4 regions of the Planococcus sp. S3-L1 genome follow, and region 1 is predicted to be linked to each of the others. Evidence: riboswitches for the same ligand, from Rfam matches in the RefSeq annotation. Region 1 holds a riboswitch; each other region holds the start of a gene.

Region 1 (5,899 bases):
GTCCAAAACAATCGGTGTACCTCCAAATGTATTGGTGCAAAGAATATCGGCTCCAGCTTCAAGATAAGCCGTATGGATATCTTGAATAACATTCGGTCGGACAATGTTCAAGTATTCATTGCAGCCGTCAAATTCTTCTCCACCAAATTCTTCAGGTGACAGATCGGCATTTTGAATCATCGTCCCCATCGCTCCGTCGATAATTAAGATTCTTTTTTTAAGCTGTTGTTCAATAAGATGTTTGGACATGGCTGCGATCGCTCTCTTTCTGTTGATCTAGTTGTCGAATATACCGAATCAATTCCACGGTCATGTCGTAACGGACAAACGGTGTGATCAAGTAAATACCGTTGAATAGCTCTGCTGCTGTGTCAATCAATTCTTTAGCGATTTGAATGCCTTCCGTTGTGGCTCGGTCCTTGTCATCTCCACATGCACGCATGCGTTCAAGTGCGTCTTCTGACAACTTGATACCCGGCACTTCATGATGCAAAAATTCGGCACTGCGAATACTGGTCAACGGCATTACCCCAATAAAAATGGGCGTATTTAAATGCTTTGTCGCTTCGTACATTTCAACGATTTTTTCTTTTGTGTATACGGGCTGCGAAATAAAATAATCCGCTCCGCTTTCAATTTTCTTCTCAAGTCTTGCTACGGCTCGGTCAAGCACACGAACATTCGGATTGAACGCCGCAGCGACAGAAAAATTAGCTTTTTTCCGTAGCGGTTTACCAGAAAACGAAATGCCTTCATTTAGTTTTTTGATCAATTGAATCAATTCCATACTGGACACGTCATAAACGCTTGTCGCTCCTGGAAAATCTCCAACTTTGGTCGGATCGCCTGTGACAGCGAGAATGTCGTGCATACCGAGTGCATCGAGTCCCATCAAATGTGATTGCAAACCAATTAAGTTGCGGTCGCGACACGTAATATGAGCGAGCGGCCGAATTTTTTCTGTGTGCTTGAGAATCGAGCCCATCGCCATATTACTAATACGCGGTGACGCTAATGAATTATCGGCCATGGTGACAGCATCCACACCTTCTTCATGCAAAGCGACAGAGCCTTCAAGAAATTTTGTGACGTCCAAATGACGTGGCGTATCGAGTTCCACAATAATCGTTCGTTGTGTTTTCGCTTTTTCGTGAAGCGGCTTTACTTCTAGCGCTTCGGCCTCTCGGATGACAATCGGCTTTCTTTTGGTTACTTCTTTATAAAAAATCGGCGGTAACTTACCGAGGTGTTTTTTCACCGCTTCAATATGCTTTGGTGTTGTACCACAGCAACCGCCAATCAAGCGAACGCCTTCTTGTCTTAACAATAAAGCAGCACGTCCGAAATAATCTGCTTCTGATTCGTAAACAATCCGCCCATCTTCTACGTCAAGTAGGCTAGCATTTGGGTATGCAGAAAGAAAAGCTTTTTCGGGTAAGGTTACTTCTTCAAAAGCTTGAATTGTATGATGCGGTCCTAGACGACAATTGACACCAACAATGTCTGCTCCAAGTGATTCTAATTGGTGCAAAGCGTCATTCAATGACATGCCGTTTTGCAAAATACCCGGATCATGCATCGATACTTGTGCAATCAATGGGGTATCTGTGATGCCTTTCAAATGTTTAACAGTTGCTACTAATTCTTCAAAATCGTAATAAGTTTCAAGTAGTAGGCCATCGGGGTCGCCCGCAAGCAACTGACTCGCTTGCTGGTCGACCATCGCAATGATTTCCTGCAAGGTGGCGTCACTTTTACGAATTCCGCGAATGCCGCCAATCGTTCCAAAGACAAATTGACCCCCCGGTGCTGCTGCACGTTTCGCAATTTCAATAGCAGCTTTGTTGATGTCTGCAACTTGTTCTTCTAATCCGTAACGAGCAAGTTTGAGTGCATTAGCCCCGTACGTATTGGTTTGAATGATATCTGCTCCAGCTTTGATATAGTCTTGATGAATCTTTTCGATTACTTCTGGCCGCTGTAAATTCAATTCCTCGTTGCAATACTCAATGCCATACGAATACAGCAAGGTTCCCATGCCACCGTCCGCCGTCAAAATTTTCGTCTTCAGTTCGTCTAATAAACCCATCCACTCAACCCCCCATATATACAAAAAAAGCCTCCATGAAAAAGAAGGCTTTACGATATCAAACTCGTTCCTTTTCATCTGTCAGGCAATCGCTTGCCTGCTGGATTTAGCACCTGACCTTTCGGCTGGTTGCTGAAGCGTCACAGGGCCAGTCCCTCAACTTCTCTCGATAAAGATTCACTATTCAGTTTTAGTATTCTTAGTATAGTACAGGTATCTATTGGTCAGGTCAATATGTTTTGTTAGAAAAAAATGAACTTTCTGTGAGTTTCTTTAAAAATAGAATCCTTTTATTCTTTAGAAGCTGTTAACGTTTTTCGCCGCCCTCCCTATTCTTTCTCCTCTCTACATCTGTTTATTTATTGTACACACCATTTCAGGAAATACTGGACCAATAATCAAATCAAAAGAAGAGTTACATGTTTATTCATAAGGACAGTAACATACAGTCACTTGGAAAATGTTCGATCAAAAACAATAGCACCTTTATGTATATTATGAAAATGTTCTAGGCTTCCCTGGCCGATCAGAATCCAGTTATGTATGCACTTGGTTTCGCCAAGACACTTGGGCAAAAGCCTAACACCGCTGCCACTTCATCAGCTCGCTTGCGACTCAAAAAACCTATCTGGATTAAAAACTTCCGATAGGTTTTTCTATAAGTATACTGTCTTCTTCTGCTTTAAAAAAGACTTTGCAAATCCTTTACCGGCCGAGCGTCTGCTTGTCCTTCGTAACTAATAAATTCAATTTCTCCAATGCGCATGCCAGCATTGTATTCCCCGATAACTGTATCCAATAGAATAAAAGAAGCCGAGATAAATTCATCTTCATTTTCTTCAGTAAAACCTTTAATGTAAAGAATTAAATTCACTTCGTCGTTGGCGTTATCTTTTTCAAAAGTACAAAAGATGTCTTCCCATGCTAATTTAATATCGCCATACTCGATCGATACTTCTTCGTCTTGTCGCTGGCGAAAGGCGATAATCGTAAACGATTCAAATTCTGGAGCCTGACCAACTAGATCAATGACGTCATCAAATGCCTCAACCATGCCGTCCGCACTGATGATGAATTGTCGTTTGTCGTTAATTAAAAGTTCACTAAGTTCAAACGCCAAATGTTTGTTAACCTTGTGCAATTTCTTTTCCAATTGATTTAATAGTTTGCTTCTACTCGACTCATCCAAGCGACTATAGACCTCTTTATTGTCTGCAAACCATTCCCAAAAAGCCGCCACTTTATTTTTTCTCTTCGGCAACCAATTCATCCTGCTATCCCCTTTGCACCCATCTATGATTTCTTCTTTCTATCATATCATTTTCACACGAAAGGGATAGTTCTTTTTATCCATGAAGAAAGTCTACTTCTAAGCTATCCAGTCTACGACAATAAAAAAACCCTATCCACAAATCAGTAACACTGACTCGTAGACACGCTTTTTTTATTTTCTGAATCTGATTGCTAATCCTTTTAAGAAGTTGCGTGCATAGCGATCGCCGCATTCTTTGTAATTTTTATGGCCAACTTTTCGGAGTAACGCTCCAAGTTCACCTTTTGTTACCGTAACTCCAGCTAAATCCCAAATCTCCAACATGTCTTCACTCGTTAGCTGTAAAGCAATTTTCACTTTTTTCAGCAGTAAGTTGTTAGAACGTTCATTGGTCACTGCAGAAACTTCAGTTTGCCCGGGTTTGGGCTCTTGACGTCCTCTTTTGAAAACGATAAATCCATTTAAAAAAGATTCAAATAGAGCGTCTTCTGCCTTAATATAGTCTTCTTCTTCCCGGTCAATCCAAATACGATCTTCCTCTTCCTCTTCGCTATCTGGGGTTTTTGTCAGCACTTTTAATACTTCATCTTTGCTAAGTTCTATACCACCCAATTTGAAAATTTCGACCATATCCCTATTTTTTATATCTAGTGCATAACGCAGTCTGATCAATAAATCGTTATTATCCATCTTTTCTTCCTCCTGTAGCTTGCTCATTATCGTCGTTATCCGAAGTCGATTCAATTCTAATGATAGCACATAATCTCCGGGTCATCGCGCTTACGCGAAGACAGCAAAAAAGACAGGATTAGAACACTGTCTCGCGGTTTTCTTTATTTTTTACTTCTTTTAATTGTTCGACTTTCTCTTTCATATCTTGAATAATGTCCAAAGATTCTTTATCGTTCGTCGACTCTTCATAGAAAAACTGCAAATCTCGCTCCATATCTGCCAGACGTTCATTATAGTGTTTCAGTTTTTCGGCGACAATTAAACGCTTTGCTTCTTCTATACTCTTCATCTCTTGTTACCTCCACTTCGACAATCTGCGAACAGGCTTTCCCCTTTATTCCCTACTTCTTCATGCTTTAATCCTTTTTTTGTGACAGTATTATGTCTGCACGAACTTCAATAAAGAAGGAAAAGTAACGAATCCATCTCTTGTACCCCAGCCCCCTTTCTTGAATTGTCAACTAAGTTTACAATTTAGAGCATGTGTGCTATACTAGAATTAGTTGAGATACATTTTAGGAGGAAAAAAATGTTTACCATTGGAGATCACATCATTTATTCCACACATGGCCTATGTAGAATTAACGATATCCGTGATGAAACAGTTTCAGGTGTCACAAAGAAATATTATAAATTGCATCCTTTAGCGAATACGTTAGTGACCATCACTACGCCTGTCGATAACGATAAAGTCGTGATGTTGAAGCTTCTCCAAAAAGAACAAGCACTCGAAATCATTGAAATTTTTAAAAAGCCTGGAGTAGAGCCCGATCAGTCAACTGCTAAAGCGTTACAGCCTAAGCTCATTAATACAGGAGACCGTATGCAAATTGCGGAAATTGTTAATACGCTAATGCGCAAGAAGTTTGATACGCAGCTTCAGAAAGAAACTTTCTACGCGCATGACTATAAACTGATTAACAACACACAGATCATGCTCTTTAAAGAACTTGCTCATGCAATGGACACGAGCTTTGAAGAAATCAATCAAATGATTAACGACCTGATCACAGAAGATCAACCGTCGTCGACTGTTAACTAGACTAAAAAAAGATCTTGTTTCATCAATTTATTGATGAAACAAGATCTTTTTTAACATCCAAACTATATTCCCCAATCGGTCTTTAAAAGATCTTTGAGCATTTTCATTTGATCAGCACCAATTTTTTCTGCAATTTTATGTTCCAACTGAATTTTCAATGCTTCGTTTTTTTCGTAGTATTCTTTCCCTAACGTCGTGAGTCGAATGCATTTTTCTTTTTTATTGTTCTCAACATTTTGTACTTCTACCAATTCTTTAGTCACCAAGTTTTTAATAAATTTATGGATGGCCTGGCGAGAGATGTCTACATTTTTGGTAACATACGAAATAGTGGGCTGCTTTTTATAAATGCGTGCCATAATCTGCCATTCAGAGTTTGAAATGTGGATGTCACTCGTGTCGTTCCATGCACGCTCTGAAATTCTCTGTGTTGAAATATGGCGTTCGCTCAATAAATCAATCAACTCTAAATTCTGCAATTCCACGTACGGGGTCAAACGGTTCACTCCAATCATTTGCTTCGCCATTTAATATACCGATTCTATCAGATGAAGTCAATTTGTGAAAATACTAACGATTCCATAACTTTCTCTTCGTCATATCGTCCTAAAAAACCGCCTAGACATTCCACTTTTTTGGAATACTCAGGCGGTTTCTTATGATGAAGATACCATTATTTCATTTCAAAAACACTTGCACAAAAGAACTCTATTGCGTTCTATTAGACAGATGTCAGCTCTTGCTCCTGCTGCTCAAAGTCGTT
Region 2 (5,899 bases), on a different contig from region 1:
GAATGGCTTGTTTGCCATATTGCTGTTGGAGCTTTTCCGCAACTTCTTCCATATGCCGTTTTTTATCTTCGAATTTATTTTTATCGAAATCACGGATAATATAGCTCAATTCCGCTGTTTCAATATCGCCAACAAAATTATTCAAATGAATAAATCCTTCATAGCCTTCTGTTAACTCAGGAACTTCATGTTTCGGCATTTCCTGTTGGAATTGAATAGCTACTGTTTGCGCATTGACCATTTTATCTTTTGCTGATCCCGGATGAACGCTTTTCCCTTGAATGGTCAGTTTCCCGCTCGCTGCGTTAAAACTTTCGTACTGCAACTCGCCAAGAGGGCCACCGTCCATGGTGTATGCATATTGTGCACCAAAGCGTTCGACGTCAAATTTATGTGGGCCGCGACCAATTTCTTCGTCTGGTGTAAAGGCGACGCGGATTTTTCCATGCTCAATTTCAGGATGAGCATTTAAATATTCCATTGCAGTCATGATTTCAGCAATACCGGCTTTGTTGTCTGCGCCAAGTAATGTCGTGCCATCTGTTGTGATTAGCGTATGGCCCACGTAGTCTTTTAAAGAAGGAAAATCCGACACAGTCATCGTAATGCTGCTATTTAGTGAGATGTCCTGTCCATTATAATTATCAATACGTTTCGGATTAACGTTTTTTCCAGTAAAGTCTGTCGCAGTGTCAACATGTGCCAAAAAACCAATTACAGGGACTTCTCTGTCGGTATTGGCCGGAAGCGTGCCGAAAAGGTAACCGGATTTATCCATATCGACATCAGTCAAGCCAATGGTTTTCATTTCCTGTTCCAATTCACGGAGCAAGTCCCACTGCCCAGTTGTAGAAGGGGTGGTGGTACTAGTGAAGTCGGATTGTGTATCGATTTTGGCGTAACGAACGAGTCGTTCAATTAAAGTCTCTAACATGTATAAATCCTCCTAGAATAAGTTCTGTACAAGTTGAATGGTGTTACCGACTTTTTAGAGTTATGGAACAGCAACTTCAACCCATATAGTAGTAGTTTAGCACGAAGTGGGAAAATGGTGAAAATTCTGGTCACAAAAAAACGACGCCCGGCAAGGGACATCGTTCAATTAGTTTTGCTTTTTCAGTTTTAATGCTTTTGTATGCGCAGCTTGTACTTCCTCTAATAGAGCAGGTTTTGTCAGCAATAGATACCCAGTAGTAGCTAATGCTTTAGCGCCTTTGATCAACGCATTATTGCCTTGCTCTGATTTAGCAGCTTCACGAAACTCAGCAGTATGGGCAATTAGGCTTTCGGGACCAATTTTAATATAGCCATGTGCAGTAGGGACTACGTAACTAATGTTGCCAGCATCGGTAGAACCAAGGCCAGAAATCCGGGAATCTGCTACCGCCTCACCTAGTGCTTCAAGCTCGCTACGAACAATCACATCCAAAGCGGGTGTAATGACCAAGTCACGCACTTCATTTTGGAAACGTTCGATTTTCACTGTAGCACCAGTTGCCAATGCCGCGCCTTCAGCAATCGCTCGAATTTTACGAGCAGTGTCAGCTGTTTTCTTCCAAGAATCACCCCGAATATAAAAGCGTGCCGCCGCATATTCAGGAATGATGTTCGGTGCATCACCTCCATGAGTGATAATCCCGTGGATACGTGCATCTGAAGGTAATTGCTGACGCAAAGCATTGATGCTATTAAATAGCTGCAAGACCGCATCAAGTGCATTAATGCCTTGTTCAGGAGAGCCTGCTGCATGCGCGGGCTTACCGTAAAAGTGGAATTCCAATGGATCAACAGCAAGGGAAGGACCGGTGACAGCTGAATTTCCAGAAGGATGTAGCATCAAAGCCGCATCAATACCTTCGAGCAGGCCGTGTTTAATGAAACTGCCCTTGGCGCTACCATTTGGACCGCCTTTTTCTGCAGGTGTTCCAAGAACGACAACTCGGCCACCTATAAGGTCTAAGGTTTCTGATAATGCAATGGCGGCAGCGACGCTAGTGGTTCCAATAATGTTGTGGCCGCAGGCATGACCGATTCCAGGCAGTGCATCATATTCAGCAAGGTAAGCGATTGTTGGCCCAGAAAGTGAGCTTTCTTTACTGGCAAAAAAAGCAGTGTCGTGACCGGCGACGCCTTTGTCAACGGTAAATCCTGCGTCTTCAAGCAAATCAATTAATAAAGAACTCGCATAAAACTCTTCATTACCAAGTTCAGGTTTGGCGTGAATTGCCTGGCTTGTTTCAATATATATCGTACGTTGCGAGTCGATGGATTGAGAGATGATCTGTCTTGCTTCCTTAATAAGGGTCATTGGAATTCCTCCTATATAGATAACTTCTTATTGGTAATCGACAAGCTCATCTACTGTAACAACAGTTGGAATTTGAGCACCTTTTGTATGCTCAATAATAAATTCAGCGGTATCTTCCTGTTGATAAATCTCGACGATTTTCTGGTAAGCTTCATTATCAGCGTCTTCAGCGTTTGCAGCAATCAAGTTAATATACGGTTTAGCCGTATCACTTTCGCGAGCGATTGGATCTTTAGTTGGGTTTAATCCCGCATCAACGGCAACACCATTGTTGATAATTGAAGCAGCCACATCAGGCATTGCACGTGGTGTATGACCAGACACCATAGGGACAATTTCAATATTTTTGGGGTTTTCGATAATGTCTTCTGCCGTTCCAGTAAGTCCAGCATCGTCAGAAAGTGTGATCAATCCTGCTTCGTCGAGAAGTAATAGTGCGCGGCCCATGTTGGTCGCTTCATTGGGAGTTGCGATTTGTGAACCTTCAGGAATATCATCGATAGATTCGTATTTATCAGAACACAAGCCCATCGGTGCAATGACGGTCGAACCAATCGGCACGATATCAATACTATGCTCAGCAACAAATTCATCAAAATAAGAAATCGTCTGGAACGCATTCAAATCCAGTTCCCCTTCAGCTAGCGCTAGGTTCGGAGCTACATAATCAGAAAAAGTTTGAATTTCCAACTCAATTCCTTCCTTCTCCGCTTTGTCCGCAATATAATCCCAAATCATTGTATCCGAACCGCTAATGCCAAGTGTTACGGTCGTTTTGCCTTGTGCATTGCTATCGTCTCCACAAGCAGCCAAAATGAATACCAGTAGTAAAAATAATGTTGCTGTTAAAATTTTTTTCATGAGTAATTCCTCCATTTTTAAGGTGTATTTTACTAATTACGTCTGACTTGCCTCGATAATACATTTCCAAAAGATTGAACGCCTTGTACCAGTATGACCAAAATAGCTACTGTGATGAACATTACGACCGTGTCGAATCGTTGATATCCGTATGTAATGGCTAAGTCCCCAAGACCACCGCCGCCAATAGCGCCAGCCATTGCAGAAGCACCAATAAGTCCAACTACAGCGATTGTCAAAGCAAGAACAAGTGAACTTAACGCTTCGGGAATCAAGAAGCGAAAAATAATTTGCAATGGAGAGGCACCCATTGCTTGTGCGGCCTCGATCACACCTTTATCGACTTCAAGCAAAGAGTTTTCAATTAACCGAGCAATGTATGGCCCCGCATAGAAAACTAGTGGAACGATGGCTGCAGCTGTACCAATCGATGTACCAACAATGAGCCGAGTTAATGGAATAATAGCAACCATTAAAATAATAAAAGGAATAGAGCGAAAAATATTGATGACGACATTCAATACTTTAGACACAATTTCATTTTCTAACAAATGTCCATGACGTGTAACGACTAACAAGATACCGAGAGGAAAGCCAATCAATAGCGAAAATCCAAAAGCAACACCTGTCATATAGACGGTTTCCCATAAAGCTTCCAAAATTTGTTCGTAATTAACTGACATAATCAATGACCTCCTCTATTTGAATAGTGCTGTCCCTAATAGAAGATAAGGCACGTTCCACTTCGCTTGACTCTCCAGAGAATTCGACAATTAAGTTACCGTATGGAACACCTTGCAATTCGGTAATATTGCCGAATAGTACATTCAAATCAACGTTAAAGTCACGTGACACTCGGGACATGAAGGGTTGACCGACTGATGTGCCAGTAAACTGCAACCGGTATATGACCTGATTATTTTGTTTATCTTGAATTTGTGCTAGCAGCGATTCAGGCAACTCGTCGTTCATAACAGAGCGAACAAATCGTTTGGTGGTAGCCTGCTGTGGATTAGAGAAAACGTTAAAGACGCTTCCTTGCTCAATAACTTTCCCTGCTTCAAGCACGGCCACTTTGTCACAGATTTCTCGAATGACGCCCATTTCGTGTGTGATGAGCAGGATGGTAATATTGTATTCTTTATTGATTTTGCGAAGTAGGTCCAAAATCGATTTCGTCGTTTGTGGATCAAGTGCTGATGTTGCTTCGTCGCATAACAGAACGGAAGGATTCGTTGCAAGAGCACGAGCAATGCCGATGCGTTGCTTTTGTCCACCTGACAGCTGGTCTGGATATTTTTGCGCCTGATCTGCAAGTCCAACGAAATCGAGCAACTCTTTTACTTGTTTTTCGATATCATTTTTCGATGTGTTAGCTAACAGGAGCGGCATAGCAACGTTATGATAAACCGTTTTTGAATGGAGTAAATTAAAATGTTGGAAAATCATACCGATATCTTTTCTGATAGTACGAATTTCTTTGCTAGATAGCGTCGAAATATCCTTTCCGTGAATTAATACACGTCCTTTAGAAGGACGTTCGAGCAAGTTTACTGTGCGGATTAATGAACTTTTACCGGCTCCACTAAAGCCAATAACTCCGTAGATTTCGCCGGTTTCGACAGTTAAATCGATGCCATTCAATGCATGGATTTCCTGTTTACCTGATTGGTAGGTTTTGGCGACGCCTTCGAATTGAATCATAGTAAGTAGACCTCCTCATGCTGTATTGTTATTCAAATCGTTAATGCTCACAATCCGTCGAGAAACTAGACAAAAAGAGCCCTCTTTTTTCTTAACCATAAGAAAAAAGAGGGCTCCTGTTGAAACCATCTAATTCTCATCTTCCAAATGCATGGATGCATTTGCAGGAGTTGGCACAGTTTTTGCGGTTAAACAAATCTGCTGCCGAAACGTCATAGGGCCTGTCCCTCGGTTTCTCTGGATAAGAAAGTGATGTATGCTATTCGATTCGTGATTCCTACTTTATGGCGGAATAACAAAAAAGTCAAGATGAATATTGAAATTTATTTTTTCATCTTCAAAATTCATTGTATTCCTTTCTAAATGGACGGGGTAGGTTTCTTTCGAAAAACTGATGATACTGTAGGTTCATTGCCACTCTTTATTCGTATAATATTTTCTCGATGTTTCCATACAGCCATCATGAACAGGACTAGCGCTATTAGTAACGGCCATAGACCGACTGCAGGGATAAAGGCAATTACAAAATACACGGCGTACAAAACGAATACGCCAATGACAAGATAATTTGTTACTAGTGAAACAACGATCAATAACAATAATCCGAGCAACCCGAGCTTCCAGTCAAGCGCTATCATTACACCTATTACAGATGCTGTACCTTTTCCGCCGTCAAAGTTCATATAGAACGGAAAATTATGACCAACTATTACGGCAGCTCCTGCAACGAACAAGAGGGTCCAGATTGTTGCAGTTGAAAAGCTACCTAAGTCCACTAACAAACGTAACCCCGCAACAACAGCAAAGCCTTTGAAAACGTCAATAAAGGCAACGAGCAAACCATATTTCCAGCCCAGCACGATGGCTGCATTAGAAGCACCGGAATTTTTTACGCCCGAATTTTTGATGTTAACGCCTGATACGGCTTGTGCAACAAGTGAACCATGACAACAACCGATAAAATAACCTGTAATCAATAAGAGCAAAATCCAAATGACCATCATTAATTCCTCCTCTACACTAAAA
Region 3 (5,899 bases), on a different contig from region 1:
GAATTTTCTACAATGCGCGCGAAAAAAGGAATTGCTGCGACAGATAGTGATACACTGGCCGCAACCGGGCCAATTGTTGTTCCTGTGATAAATTTCGTTAACGGAATAAGTGCCACTAACAAAATGATAAAGGGAATAGAGCGTACAATGTTTACAACAAAGCCCACTACCGAGTTTACCGGTCGATTTTCAAGAAACAGACCGCGATCGGTTATGAATAACAAAATTCCGAGCGGCAAACCGACAATCAATGATACCGATAATGAGATGCCGATCATCATTAATGTTTGGAAAAATGCTGTTTGTATTTCTGGCCATAATTCAATAATTCGTCCCCATTCAATTTCCACTCGATATCACCTCCACGATTGCTGCTCTGTTTTCCAAATACTTCAATGCCTCCATAACTTCCATTTCAGCGCCTTTTAACTCCATAATAAAGACGCCAAGCGGTCGTTCTTGAATGTACTCGATAGCTCCGTGCAAAAAGTTGCCTTTTACCGAAAAGTTCTGCAGCATATCGGAAATGACGCCTTCGCCTGCTACGCCACCTTTGAACAGCACTTTCACTAAAGTTCCTTTAAATTCTTTCAAAATATGTACTGGGACATTAAAGGATACGACACTAGAAATAAATTCTTTTGTTAGCTCCTTTTGAGGATCTGCAAAAATATCGTAAACTTGTCCTTCTTCAATGACACGTCCGCCTTGCATGATCGCCATTCGATCGCAAATTTCCTTAACTACATTCATTTCATGCGTAATTAGTACAACTGTAATTTTCAATTTGCGATTGATGTCTTTTAATAACCGCAATATAGATAACGTCGTATTAGGGTCGAGCGCGGATGTCGCTTCGTCACACAACAAGACTGCTGGGTTGTTTGCTAATGCTCGAGCGATACCAACTCGCTGTTTTTGACCTCCACTCAACTGTGCAGGGTAGACATCCCGCTTATCTGACAAGCCGACCATTTCTAGTAGCTCTTCTACGCGGATTTTAATGTCTTTCGTAGGTGTACCTGCTGCCCGAAGTGCAAAAGCAATATTGTCATAAACCGTCTTCTGGCTGATCAAATAAAAATGTTGGAAAATCATACCTATTTTCAATCTCGCTTTTCTTAATTGATTGCTGCTCAACTTCGTTAAGTCTTTGCCATCGACTACGACACTGCCAGAGCTCGGTCGTTCCAGCAAGTTGATGCAGCGAATCAGCGAACTTTTACCAGCTCCTGAATATCCAACAATCCCAAAAATCTCACCTTTTCTGACTTCAAGTGAAACCTGATCTACTCCAGTAACGGTGCCGTGTTTCGTTATGTACGTTTTCGTTAAGTTCTCAATATGTATCATAGCTTCCCCCTGGCAACAAAAAGATGCCTCTTTCATCAAGAAAGAGGCATCGAAAAGTTTATTTTCTCGACTTATCTTCCGGAATATTTACATTCCGCAGGACTTGGCACCTTCCCAAATGGGGGTTGCCGGACGTCATAGGGCCTACCCCTCGGTCTCTCTTGATAAGTTAGTATATTAGATTGAATTTCATATTACAGACATAGATTCAGAGTGTCAATCAAATTTTAAATGTTTCGTACAATTTTTCACGACGATCATCAAAGACCGGAATCCGTTTTCGGACTTCCTCTACTTCGTCCAAATTGATTTCCACATACCCCACGCCTTCGTCTTTTTGCATATCCAAGCGAACTTCTCCCCAAGGAGCTATGACCATCGTACTGCCGCCAAACACATTTTTCGGATCGCTGCCGACGCGATTCACGGCAACGATAAAGCACTGATTTTCAATTGCACGAGCTTGTAAAAGAATACGCCAGTGGTCAATTCGCGCTTCTGGCCATTCCGCTGATACGAAGATCAGTTTCGCTCCATTTAGTGCTTGTGCACGAATCCATTCAGGAAAACGAATGTCATAGCAAATAACTCCGCCATAAACAGTGCCGTCCAGTTTAAACGTCCCAAGTGTATCACCTTCTTCAAGGTGAATATGCTCATCCATTAAACCAAAACGATGTGCTTTGTCGTATTCCAAAACAAGTTCACCGTTTTTATTAACGACATACATCGTATTATAAAAGCCGTTATTCTTCTGTGTTGAAACAGAACCTCCGACAATATTCACAGCATGTTCTTTCGCAAAACTTTTCAGTAGCTCTACAGTTTGGTTAGTGCTGTCTGCTAAAGTACCAAGCTCAGTCAGTGCATATCCCGTGTTCCACATTTCTGGCAAAACAATTGTCTCCGCTCCGTTAGCGGCTGCCTCCGTTAAATAATTTATGACTTGCTGATAGTTCTGTTCGGGCTCTCCGAATATGATATCCATTTGAACACATGCAATTTTCATGTTTTCTCCTCCAGTAGACAAGCTAATCTAAATTCTATAAGATTCGGAGTAGATGTGCAATTATTTCGAAAATGAGGAGAATTTTATGGACTTTTCAAATCGCTTACAAAACTTACCTACTCAGTTTTTTGCTTCACTAGTTGCCAAAACGAGCAAAGCCGTCGCTGAAGGACGCGATGTCATCAATCTCGGACAAGGTAATCCCGACCAACCAACACCCGATCATATTATTAAAGCATTACAAACGGCGGCGGCTGATCCGAAGACACATAAGTACTCACCTTTCCGCGGCATTTCAGAATTACGTCAAGCTGCTGCGAATTTCTATAAACGCGAATATGATGTAGACATTGATCCTGATTTAGAGGTCGCCATTTTGGCTGGAACCAAAATTGGACTTGTTGAATTGCCCTTGGCATTGCTTAATCCGCAAGATCTTTTGCTGCTGCCAGACCCGGGCTATCCTGACTACTTTTCTGGTGCTCCATTAGCGAATATTGACTACGAATTGATGCATCTCCACCCTGAAAATGGTTATTTACCAGACTTTAATGATTTGTCAGAAACTGTTTGTTCACGTGCAAAATTAATGTATTTGAATTACCCCAATAACCCGACAGGCGCCGTTGCAAATAAAGATTTTTTTGATGACACCGTCGCTTTTGCAAAAGACCATAACATCGCTGTTGTTCACGATTTTGCATACGGCGCCGTAGGATTTGAAGGAAAAAAACCGGTAAGCTTTTTGCAATCTGAAGGTGCCAAAGAAGTTGGGATTGAGATGTATACGTTATCGAAAACTTATAATATGGCGGGATGGCGAATTGGCTTTGCTGTGGGGCATTCGAAAATGATTGAAGCTTTAAATCTAATCCAAGATCATTTATTTGCCGGTTTGTTCCCTGCTGTCCAATTAGCTGCTGCAGAAGCTTTGAATGCAGATCAACAATGCGTAGCCGATTTGGTAGATTTGTATGAAAAGCGACGTAATGTGCTCGTAAAGGAATGCACGCGTATTGGCTGGAATATCGAAGCACCTCAAGGCTCTTTTTTTGCTTGGCTGCCAGTGCCGGAAGGCTTCACCAGTATCGAATTTGCTGATTTTTTACTTGAAAAGGCAGCTATTTCAGTCGCAGCTGGCAGCGGTTTTGGTGATAGCGGAGAAGGATTTATTCGCGTTGGGTTATTAGTTGATGAAAACCGAATCATCGAAGCAATGGACCGTATTGATAAACTAGCACTATTTTAAACTCAAAAAAGACAGCAATCCGTGTTAAAGGGTCGCTGTCTTTTTAAGTTTTAGCGTGACTGTTTTTTTATTCTACGATACCCATATGGCTAAAAGGCGCAATTCTGATTTTCACTTCTCCGACAATAGACTTTTCAGAAATAAATCCTAAAATCCTTGAATCCGTACTGTTTAAGCGGTTATCTCCTAGGACAAAATAAGATTCCGCAGGTACAGTGAACTCCTTGAAGTCTTCAGTTAAACGAATCATTCCACGCTGTTTCGCAGTTTTTAAGTTATTTTCTAAATAGGGCTCAACTTGAGCTTTACCATTTAGATACAACTGGTCGTCCACCATCGAAATGACATCTCCTGGTACACCAATCACACGTTTAATGAAATTGACGCCATTTGGTGCAGTGAAAACAATCATATCAAAATTTTCTATCGTGTATATTTTTGCTAATACAACTTTGTCATCTTCTTCGAATGTAGGCATCATCGATTCACCATGAACAGCTACCGGCTCAAACAGAAAATGCCGAGTTAGCAAGACAATAAGTACCGTTACTAAAATGACGCGCATCCAGGAAATCGATTCTTTTACTGGATCTGTATACATATTGTCACCTCCTGCTTGTCGTTACTCACTGTATTATAATACGCCTTTAGCTTCGTGCATACTTTCTAGTAGTTGTCATACTGCCTATTGTTCCAAGAGGTCATCAAGTTACAAAGGACTCCACCTCATTTTTCTAAGCACAATCATTATGTATATCTGCTATTTCCAAGGACCATACTGGCGTCTGAATCGTCAGACTTTTGAGCCCATCGCAATTTTATGTTACACTCAATAAAAAATGTAGGTGATTAGAATGGTAGGAAGAAATGATCCATGTCCATGCGGCAGTGGCAAAAAATATAAAAAATGTCACGGAAAACAGCAAACTGTGTCTATCAATGATTTGATTAATGAAGAACTATTCAAAGTACGCCAACAGTTCTTCTCGGAAAACCCAAATCAGACACATATTACTGAGTTCCGTGAATTGCAACAAGAATGGCAGCCACATCTAATGAAATCGATGGCTGAAAACGATGCGCAAGCATTTGTTATTGAGAATTTCCTGTTTATGAAAAAACCCGAATTGTGGGAAGAATTTTTAACAAAACACATTGACCTTGCTCAACGTCCAACAACAAAAGAAGTACTTGGAAATTGGAAAGACGTAAAAGTATTCCTTGGTCAATATGTTAAAGGAGATACTGAGAAAGCTCAGTTTACAGACGTCTTTACTGGTGAAACGCTTGAAATGGCAGACCAGCCTCCAACTGATATGGAAAATGGACAAGGTTTACTGGCTATCCTTCTTCCAGACTCTCGTGTTGGAGAAAAAGGCGTTCTTTTCCTAAATGGCTATTTAACCGTTGTTGGAGAGTTTAGTCCATTCTTCGAACAATTAAAAGCACAAATAGCTGCTGAAAATGCTACGCAAGATGAAAGCTATTTACGCGACAACTATTTACCAATTGTTGAACAAATTGTTAAGTACTCAACAGGCAGCGTAGAAGAAAGCATTCAGCTTTCTCCAGAACATGACGCTGTTATGACTGAACTTGATAAGCATATCGAGCAGGCAGAGTTTGATAAAGAAACTGTCGACAACATTACAAGCATTTTAAACAGCTACCTTGTCAGTCAACAGCCGACTGTTCAAAAACCCGAAGCGCTTGTTGCGGGGTATTGGAGATTCTTGCAGGATCACGAACTGATTGAAGGTCCGATGCTTTCTGCAAAAGACTTAAGTGAAAAGTTTGGTGTATCTTCTAGCACAATTTTAAAGCGTTCAAAAGAATTTAGCGCATACTTCGAAGAATTGTTAGCCAAAAAATAAAAGTTTATCGTGTGAGATATTCTCTTAACGAAAATTACACAAAAAAAGAGTAGCCTCGGTTACTCTTTTTTTGTGTGTTTTTTTAAGTAATGCATACACCTAGCATCATTTTATTATCAGCTAAACATAATTTAATGCGTTACTCCGATATCAGGATACTTATTTTCATTTCTCTTGAAGAGAAGTTTAAATCATTCTCACTGTTTTTCTGCTTATTTTGTGTTTGTTGATAAACCTAAAGGGAATCATAGAGTGGAATAGCAAAACGCTTGAAAACCCGTTATTCCACATAAACTCTCTAACTACCTAGCCTTATGCACAGCAAAATGGATGTTTTTGTGTGCTATGTGGATAAGATATTTGAATTTTGTTAATTTTATCATATGAGTAGGACTTATTAACATGTGGATAAGT
Region 4 (5,899 bases), on a different contig from region 1:
TTAAAATGAATGGAAAGAAGCTGCTAAATGTCGGCGCTCCACCTGTTAGTAATAATACGCCGATTGCACAGGACACTAATGTAATAGTACTGCCTGATAAATGGATAGTTGCAAACAACGGAACGGTAAAGTCTGCTACGCGTTCGTTAGCTCCTGACTTGCGTGCTTGACGCAATGTGACGGGGATGGTTGCTGCAGAAGACTGCGTTCCAAGTGCTGTAAAATAAGCAGGCATCATCGTTTTTAAAATTGATAATGGATTCTTTCCTTTTAATGCACCGGCTGCCGAATATTGCAGCAACAGCATTGTCCAGTGAAGTATGATAATCATCACAAAGACGACGGCAAACAACGACAAAATTTCAAATACCGCTCCGCCATACGCCATATTGGCAAATATACCAAAAATATGAAACGGTAATAGCGGAATAATAATGTAAGAAATTGTTTTTTCAATAATTGCCTGAAATTCATCAAAAAACGATACCATTGTTTTGCTTCCTGTAGAAGCCATACCAATACCTAGTAAAAAAGCCAAGATCAATGCGGACATAACACCAAAAACAGGTGCCATATCGAGTGCGATAAACGAAGTCGCTAAAGCATGCTCTGGATCTTCCATACTGCTTAAAGAACCCGCTTTCATAAAGTTAGGTAGAACTGTCGTCGCCACGAAGAATGCTAAGATTCCTGCCGCAATGGTGGAAGCGTATGCAACAACTGTAGCCACCCCCAATAACTTACCAGAACCTTTCCCTAGTTTGGCAATTCCCGGTGCAATGAACCCAAGAATGATTAGCGGCACAACAAAGTTTAAAAAGTTACCGAAAATCGTTGTAAACGTCGCAAATACTCTCACTAATTTTTCTGGTGCTATCAAACCAATTAGCACCCCTAGAACGATTGCCACCACTATTCGAGGCAATAAACCAAAATTGAACTTCATGAACCTGTCCCCCTCATATGAACAAATGCTTCTTTTTTATTATTCAAAAATAGCACAAACCACTCGTGAATGTAAGGCATACAAGAAAACGCGCAATATTTTTATTATTTTGAAAATAATAAAAGGGGGGCTGTCCCAAAAGTCATGAGAAATGGCTGATGTCCATTCCGACGGGCGCTTTCCGTGGGCACGGCCTCAGCCGGCTACACCGTCTTCACCATGTGCTGTTTCCCGCAGGAGTCACCGTCTCCATTCCCATCAGCCGTTCTGGAACAAAAAAGGATACAAAAAACCGTTCATTATTATTCGATGCACCAGCGTCCAACAGATACACACTGTTTTATTCCGCACCTGAAAACTAGCGGTTTCCAGCCTGCCCATGCCAAAGACGGTCATCGCGGTCGCAGGTGGCAGCGAAGAGAATTACCCGTATGCGCTCAGGGATGAAAAAGAGCCACGATTCGACTTTCTCATTCCATAAAGTAACTAGCATTCGCCAGCCACTTTCAGGATCCTCTCCAACCAATCAAAAACAGACGGAGAAAAAGAAAATCTTTTTCTCCGTCTGTTTTATTTTTGGGGCTTATGAGACAGCTCCTTTTTTATTCAATCTACCGGTACTACTGAGCCGCCCCATTCTTCTAAAATAAAGTCTTGGATTTCCTGGGATTGTAATACTTCAACTAAAGCTTTCACATTGTCGTTATCTTCATCACCTGCACGCACGGTAATAATATTTACGTATGGCGAATCAGATGATTCTATTGCAATTGAATCTTCTAGAGGACTGATGCCAGCATCAATTGCATAGTTAGAGTTGATCAAGACTGCATCTCCCTCACCTGATTCATATAATTGAACAAGTAAAGCTGCTTCATAGTCTGGCTCAAGCTGTAAATTTTTCGGATTATCAACAATATCACTCACTTCAGCCGATGTTTTATCTACACCTTCTGCCAATGTGATTAAGCCTTCTACCTCAAGCAGCGATAAAATACGACCCTGCTCCGATACCGAGTTGCTCATCAAAATGGTTGCATCCTGTGGTAGTTCATCAAGAGAAGCATATTTTTGTGAATAAACACCGATTGGTTCAATGTGAATCCCTCCAGCATTTTCAAACTCATAACCATTATCAGCTATTTGAGTTTCTAAGTAAGGAATAGTTTGGAAATAGTTGGCATCAATTTCACCAGACTCTAAATCTTTGTTTGGCAAAATATAGTCTTGATACGTTTCAACTTCAAGTTCAATTCCTTGCTCTTCTAAAAGGGGCTTCGCTTGTTCTAAAATTTCAGCATGCGGTACGTTAGAAGCGCCTATGCGTAATGTCTTAGACTCTTCTTCACTTGCTCCACCGTTTCCACATCCTGCGAGTACTAATGCCGTTAACGCTGTTCCTACTACAAATTTCTTCATCTCAATCTCTCCCTTATGTGTTGTTTTATAGAACGGAAAATCCGTTTTTACCGTTTGTCTGCTTTTATCGTGACCCAATCACCAATGTATTGAATGATAAAGACAATGATTAAGATTAAGATTGTTGCCATCAATGTAACGTCTTCACGACTGCGTTGAAAGCCGTCGAGGAAAGCAAGTGTACCAAGACCACCTGCGCCGATAATGCCGGCCATTGCTGTATAGCCGACCAATGCAATCGCCGTGACCGTAATGCCGGATATCAATGCCGGTTTTGATTCCGGCAATAAAACTTTCCAAATGATGGTGCCGGTTGTTGCACCCATTGAACGAGCCGCCTCGATCACACCTTTATCAATTTCTTTTAGCGCAATTAGCACCATTCGTGCATAAAATGGAGCTGAACCAATGATTAATGCCGGTAAAGCCGCATTCGGTCCGCGAATCGATCCCATCAAGAACAAAGTGACAGGAATCAATAAAATGATCAAGATGATAAAAGGAATTGACCGGAAAATATTGACGAATGCGCCAGTCAGCCAATTAACGAGTTTGTTTGCCCACAATTGTTTCGGTGCTGTTAAGAACAAGATAATACCAAGTGCTAAACCAATAACAAATGTAAATACAGTTGATAATGCGGTCATGTAAAGTGTTTCAAGAGTAGCTTCCCACATGCTGTCCCACTTTACGTTTGGAAATAATGATTCAATCATTGTCCATCACCTCCGCTTGAATATCTTCTGAGCGAAGAAATACCAGTGCTTCTTCAATTTCTGCTTGAGACCCTTTAAGCTGTAAGATTAAGGTGCCGTATGCGCCACGCTGCGTATGCGAGATATTGCCTTGAACAATATTCACTTCCACGGCATGACTGCGAATCAATTTAGTTAAAATGGGTTGTTCGGTTTGATCGCCAACAAAAACCAATTTCACCAATTCGCCAGTTGGGTATAATTCCCGCAGGTTTTTGATGGTTTCCTGTGAATCTCCACTGTCGGCTACTTGCGCAACAAAGCGTTTCGTGATTGCCTCTTTCGGTGATTGGAATACATGTAAAACGTCGCCAAGTTCTACAACTCGTCCGCCTTCCATTACAGCCACACGGTGGCAAATTTTCCGGATGACGTGCATTTCATGAGTAATCAATACAATTGTCAATCCCAATCGCTTATTGATGTCTACTAACAAGTCAAGAATGGCATCTGTTGTTTCTGGATCGAGTGCTGATGTCGCTTCGTCACACAACAAGACTTCTGGGTCATTTGCTAATGCCCGGGCAATACCGACGCGTTGTTTTTGTCCTCCTGATAGCTCAGAAGGATAGGCGTTTTCACGACCCGTCAATCCGACTAATTCAATTAACTCCTGTACACGATTTCCGCGTTGTGCTTTTGCCACTCCGGCAATTTCTAGCGGAAATTCAATATTTTCTCTCACTGTACGAGACCATAGTAGATTAAAATGTTGGAAAATCATACTGACTTTCTGACGTGCCTTGCGTAATTCTCCGCCTTTAATCGCTGTGATAATTTGTCCATTAATCTCTACAGTTCCTGACGTTGGCTTTTCTAACCCATTCAACAATCGGATTAAGGTACTTTTACCTGCTCCACTATAACCAATAATACCGAATATCTCTCCATCAGAAATGGATAAGTCCACTTGATCCACAGCTGTTAAAATTGCCTTGCCTGTATCGAATTTTTTTGTCACTTGCTTTAACTCAATCATTCTTCCAACACTCCTAAATCTTAAAAATAAAAAACCCTTCCGCGCATAACTGAGCAGAAGGGCAAACGTATAGTATACGGAAACCAATCTCTCATCGTCCAAAGCTTTCGCTTTGTGTGATTTGGCACCATTTCATTTTCATGACGGTTGCCGGGCTTCATAGGGCACTTCCCTCCACCACTCGTAATAAGAGTTTTGATATAAAATTTTCGGAAAACTTAAGGACTGTATTCTATTTGACTCTTCGCTTGTTGTCTAGATTTCAGACAAGCAATTGGTTTTTTTATCAGAAGACTAATTTACCATGACCGACTGTATTCGTCAACAGGTTTTAACTTACTATACAAGTATGGCACTGATTGAAAAGCATAGATTTTCTCTTTTAGTTTGCCACCTTCTGTTATAAGTAAGCACGGTACACTCTCCACTTCGTAGAGATCCGCTATTTCTTGAACGTAATTTAAATTTGCTTTGCCCATTGGAAGATCCGGTAACAATTCGGTGACGACTGATAGCATCTTAGACGCAACCTGGCAAGTTCCACACATTGGCGCGTACAAATAATAAGCCGTTGATTTATTCGTATTCTTTTCTTTGATCCATTCTTTGTGCGTCCATTCATTCATTTTCTTCATCCCTCTGTTAATAGCTTATTTACCTGGATATTCGCTGTGATGAGCACATCCATCAATATCCGGAGTGGTGTTGCTGCAACTTCTTTATAATTTCGGTTAATGTAAAAATGACGAGCTTCAGGAAATTCACGCTTGACGAGTTTTCTCAGTTTTTCTCCTGAAGAGTCTGCATCTACTAGTATGATCATATCCTGACCTTCGTACGGTAATAGTAACTCTTCCAGTCTCGATGCACTTACTGTACCATTTGTACAAAGAATGGTCACGGGTTCTGCAATGAGTGGTGTAATCCTCGACTTATCACTGAGTCCTTCGACAACAATCACCTTTCCCATAACACTCACCCCATCAAATATAAAATAAGAAAAGTTCTAAGACTTAGTGGTAAAAGAAAACTTTTGTTTTATTGCGATAAAGCTCTTTATATAAGTCGAACTAATGATTTCCACTTGTTGATATTCCGTAAAACAGCAGTGCTTTCGAGCCCACAGGATGTGGATTATGCAACCCGTTCCTTTGCTGAGCCCAAAGCAGTATAGAAAAGTCGGTTTCTTTTACCAACTTATCTAGTTTTAAAATACCAATAGAACAGGCTGACGTCCATTTCCATGACTTATGCGAACTGCTGACAACACTTATCGGTCATAAAAAAAAGCGCCAAGATAGGCGCTTTTCAGTAATTACTCGTTGGTCATTTCTTTGTATTCGTCTGCTGTCATCAATGCATTAACTTCTTCTTCAGAAGGGGCTTCGATTACAACCATCCAAGCCTGCTCGTAAGGAGACTCGTTCACAAATTCTGGGCTATCTTCAAGTTCAGAGTTAACCTCGATTACTTTTCCGCTAATTGGCGCATACAATTCTGAAACCGTTTTAACGGATTCAACACTGCCGAAAGGCTGATCTTTTTTTAGCTCGTCTCCAACTTGTGGAAGTTCAACAAAAACGATATCCCCTAGTTCCGCTTGTGCGAAATGAGTGATACCGATACGTGCATTGCCATCTTCGGTTTTAACCCATTCATGTTCTTTTGAATAACGAAGTTCTGCTGGTGTGCTCATCTTGACCCCTCCAAATTATGTAGTTCATTCACATTCAGTTTGACATAAACAGCCACGAAATACAAGATGGTGCTACTCGCTTACAACCAGCTATTTTGATAATC

What was found. Region 1 has a riboswitch for S-adenosylmethionine ahead of QMF37_RS09095 (bifunctional homocysteine S-methyltransferase/methylenetetrahydrofolate reductase). Riboswitches for the same ligand answer to the same signal wherever they lie in the genome.
Region 2: another riboswitch for S-adenosylmethionine. It lies ahead of QMF37_RS01130 (methionine ABC transporter ATP-binding protein); the one in region 1 lies ahead of QMF37_RS09095 (bifunctional homocysteine S-methyltransferase/methylenetetrahydrofolate reductase).
Region 3: another riboswitch for S-adenosylmethionine. It lies ahead of QMF37_RS00475 (methionine ABC transporter ATP-binding protein); the one in region 1 lies ahead of QMF37_RS09095 (bifunctional homocysteine S-methyltransferase/methylenetetrahydrofolate reductase).
Region 4: another riboswitch for S-adenosylmethionine. It lies ahead of QMF37_RS10300 (methionine ABC transporter ATP-binding protein); the one in region 1 lies ahead of QMF37_RS09095 (bifunctional homocysteine S-methyltransferase/methylenetetrahydrofolate reductase).

Annotation. Positions count from the first base shown of each region.
Region 1 is NZ_JASISN010000007.1:87,829-93,727, forward strand. It holds gene metH (methionine synthase) at 1-249, opposite strand, end outside; gene QMF37_RS09095 (bifunctional homocysteine S-methyltransferase/methylenetetrahydrofolate reductase) at 230-2,089, opposite strand; SAM riboswitch class I at 2,161-2,265, opposite strand; gene QMF37_RS09100 (hypothetical protein) at 2,772-3,359, opposite strand; gene QMF37_RS09105 (YehS family protein) at 3,534-4,052, opposite strand; gene QMF37_RS09110 (hypothetical protein) at 4,171-4,383, opposite strand; gene QMF37_RS09115 (CarD family transcriptional regulator) at 4,624-5,136, shown strand; gene QMF37_RS09120 (MarR family winged helix-turn-helix transcriptional regulator) at 5,199-5,663, opposite strand; gene QMF37_RS09125 (tRNA dihydrouridine synthase) at 5,858-5,899, opposite strand, start outside.
Region 2 is NZ_JASISN010000001.1:223,100-228,998, forward strand. It holds gene pepT (peptidase T) at 1-934, opposite strand, end outside; gene QMF37_RS01115 (M20 family metallopeptidase) at 1,103-2,308, opposite strand; gene QMF37_RS01120 (MetQ/NlpA family ABC transporter substrate-binding protein) at 2,336-3,169, opposite strand; gene QMF37_RS01125 (methionine ABC transporter permease) at 3,202-3,852, opposite strand; gene QMF37_RS01130 (methionine ABC transporter ATP-binding protein) at 3,842-4,873, opposite strand; SAM riboswitch class I at 5,007-5,121, opposite strand; gene QMF37_RS01135 (glycerol-3-phosphate acyltransferase) at 5,233-5,874, opposite strand.
Region 3 is NZ_JASISN010000001.1:94,658-100,556, reverse strand. It holds gene QMF37_RS00480 (methionine ABC transporter permease) at 1-350, opposite strand, end outside; gene QMF37_RS00475 (methionine ABC transporter ATP-binding protein) at 340-1,353, opposite strand; SAM riboswitch class I at 1,422-1,524, opposite strand; gene QMF37_RS00470 (carbon-nitrogen family hydrolase) at 1,574-2,362, opposite strand; gene QMF37_RS00465 (pyridoxal phosphate-dependent aminotransferase) at 2,448-3,611, shown strand; gene lepB (signal peptidase I) at 3,679-4,212, opposite strand; gene QMF37_RS00455 (SEC-C metal-binding domain-containing protein) at 4,466-5,485, shown strand.
Region 4 is NZ_JASISN010000009.1:47,738-53,636, forward strand. It holds gene QMF37_RS10285 (dicarboxylate/amino acid:cation symporter) at 1-946, opposite strand, end outside; gene QMF37_RS10290 (MetQ/NlpA family ABC transporter substrate-binding protein) at 1,553-2,365, opposite strand; gene QMF37_RS10295 (methionine ABC transporter permease) at 2,413-3,081, opposite strand; gene QMF37_RS10300 (methionine ABC transporter ATP-binding protein) at 3,074-4,099, opposite strand; SAM riboswitch class I at 4,188-4,292, opposite strand; gene QMF37_RS10305 (thioredoxin family protein) at 4,399-4,725, opposite strand; gene QMF37_RS10310 (ribonuclease M5) at 4,731-5,069, opposite strand; gene gcvH (glycine cleavage system protein GcvH) at 5,415-5,795, opposite strand; gene QMF37_RS10320 (arsenate reductase family protein) at 5,876-5,899, opposite strand, start outside.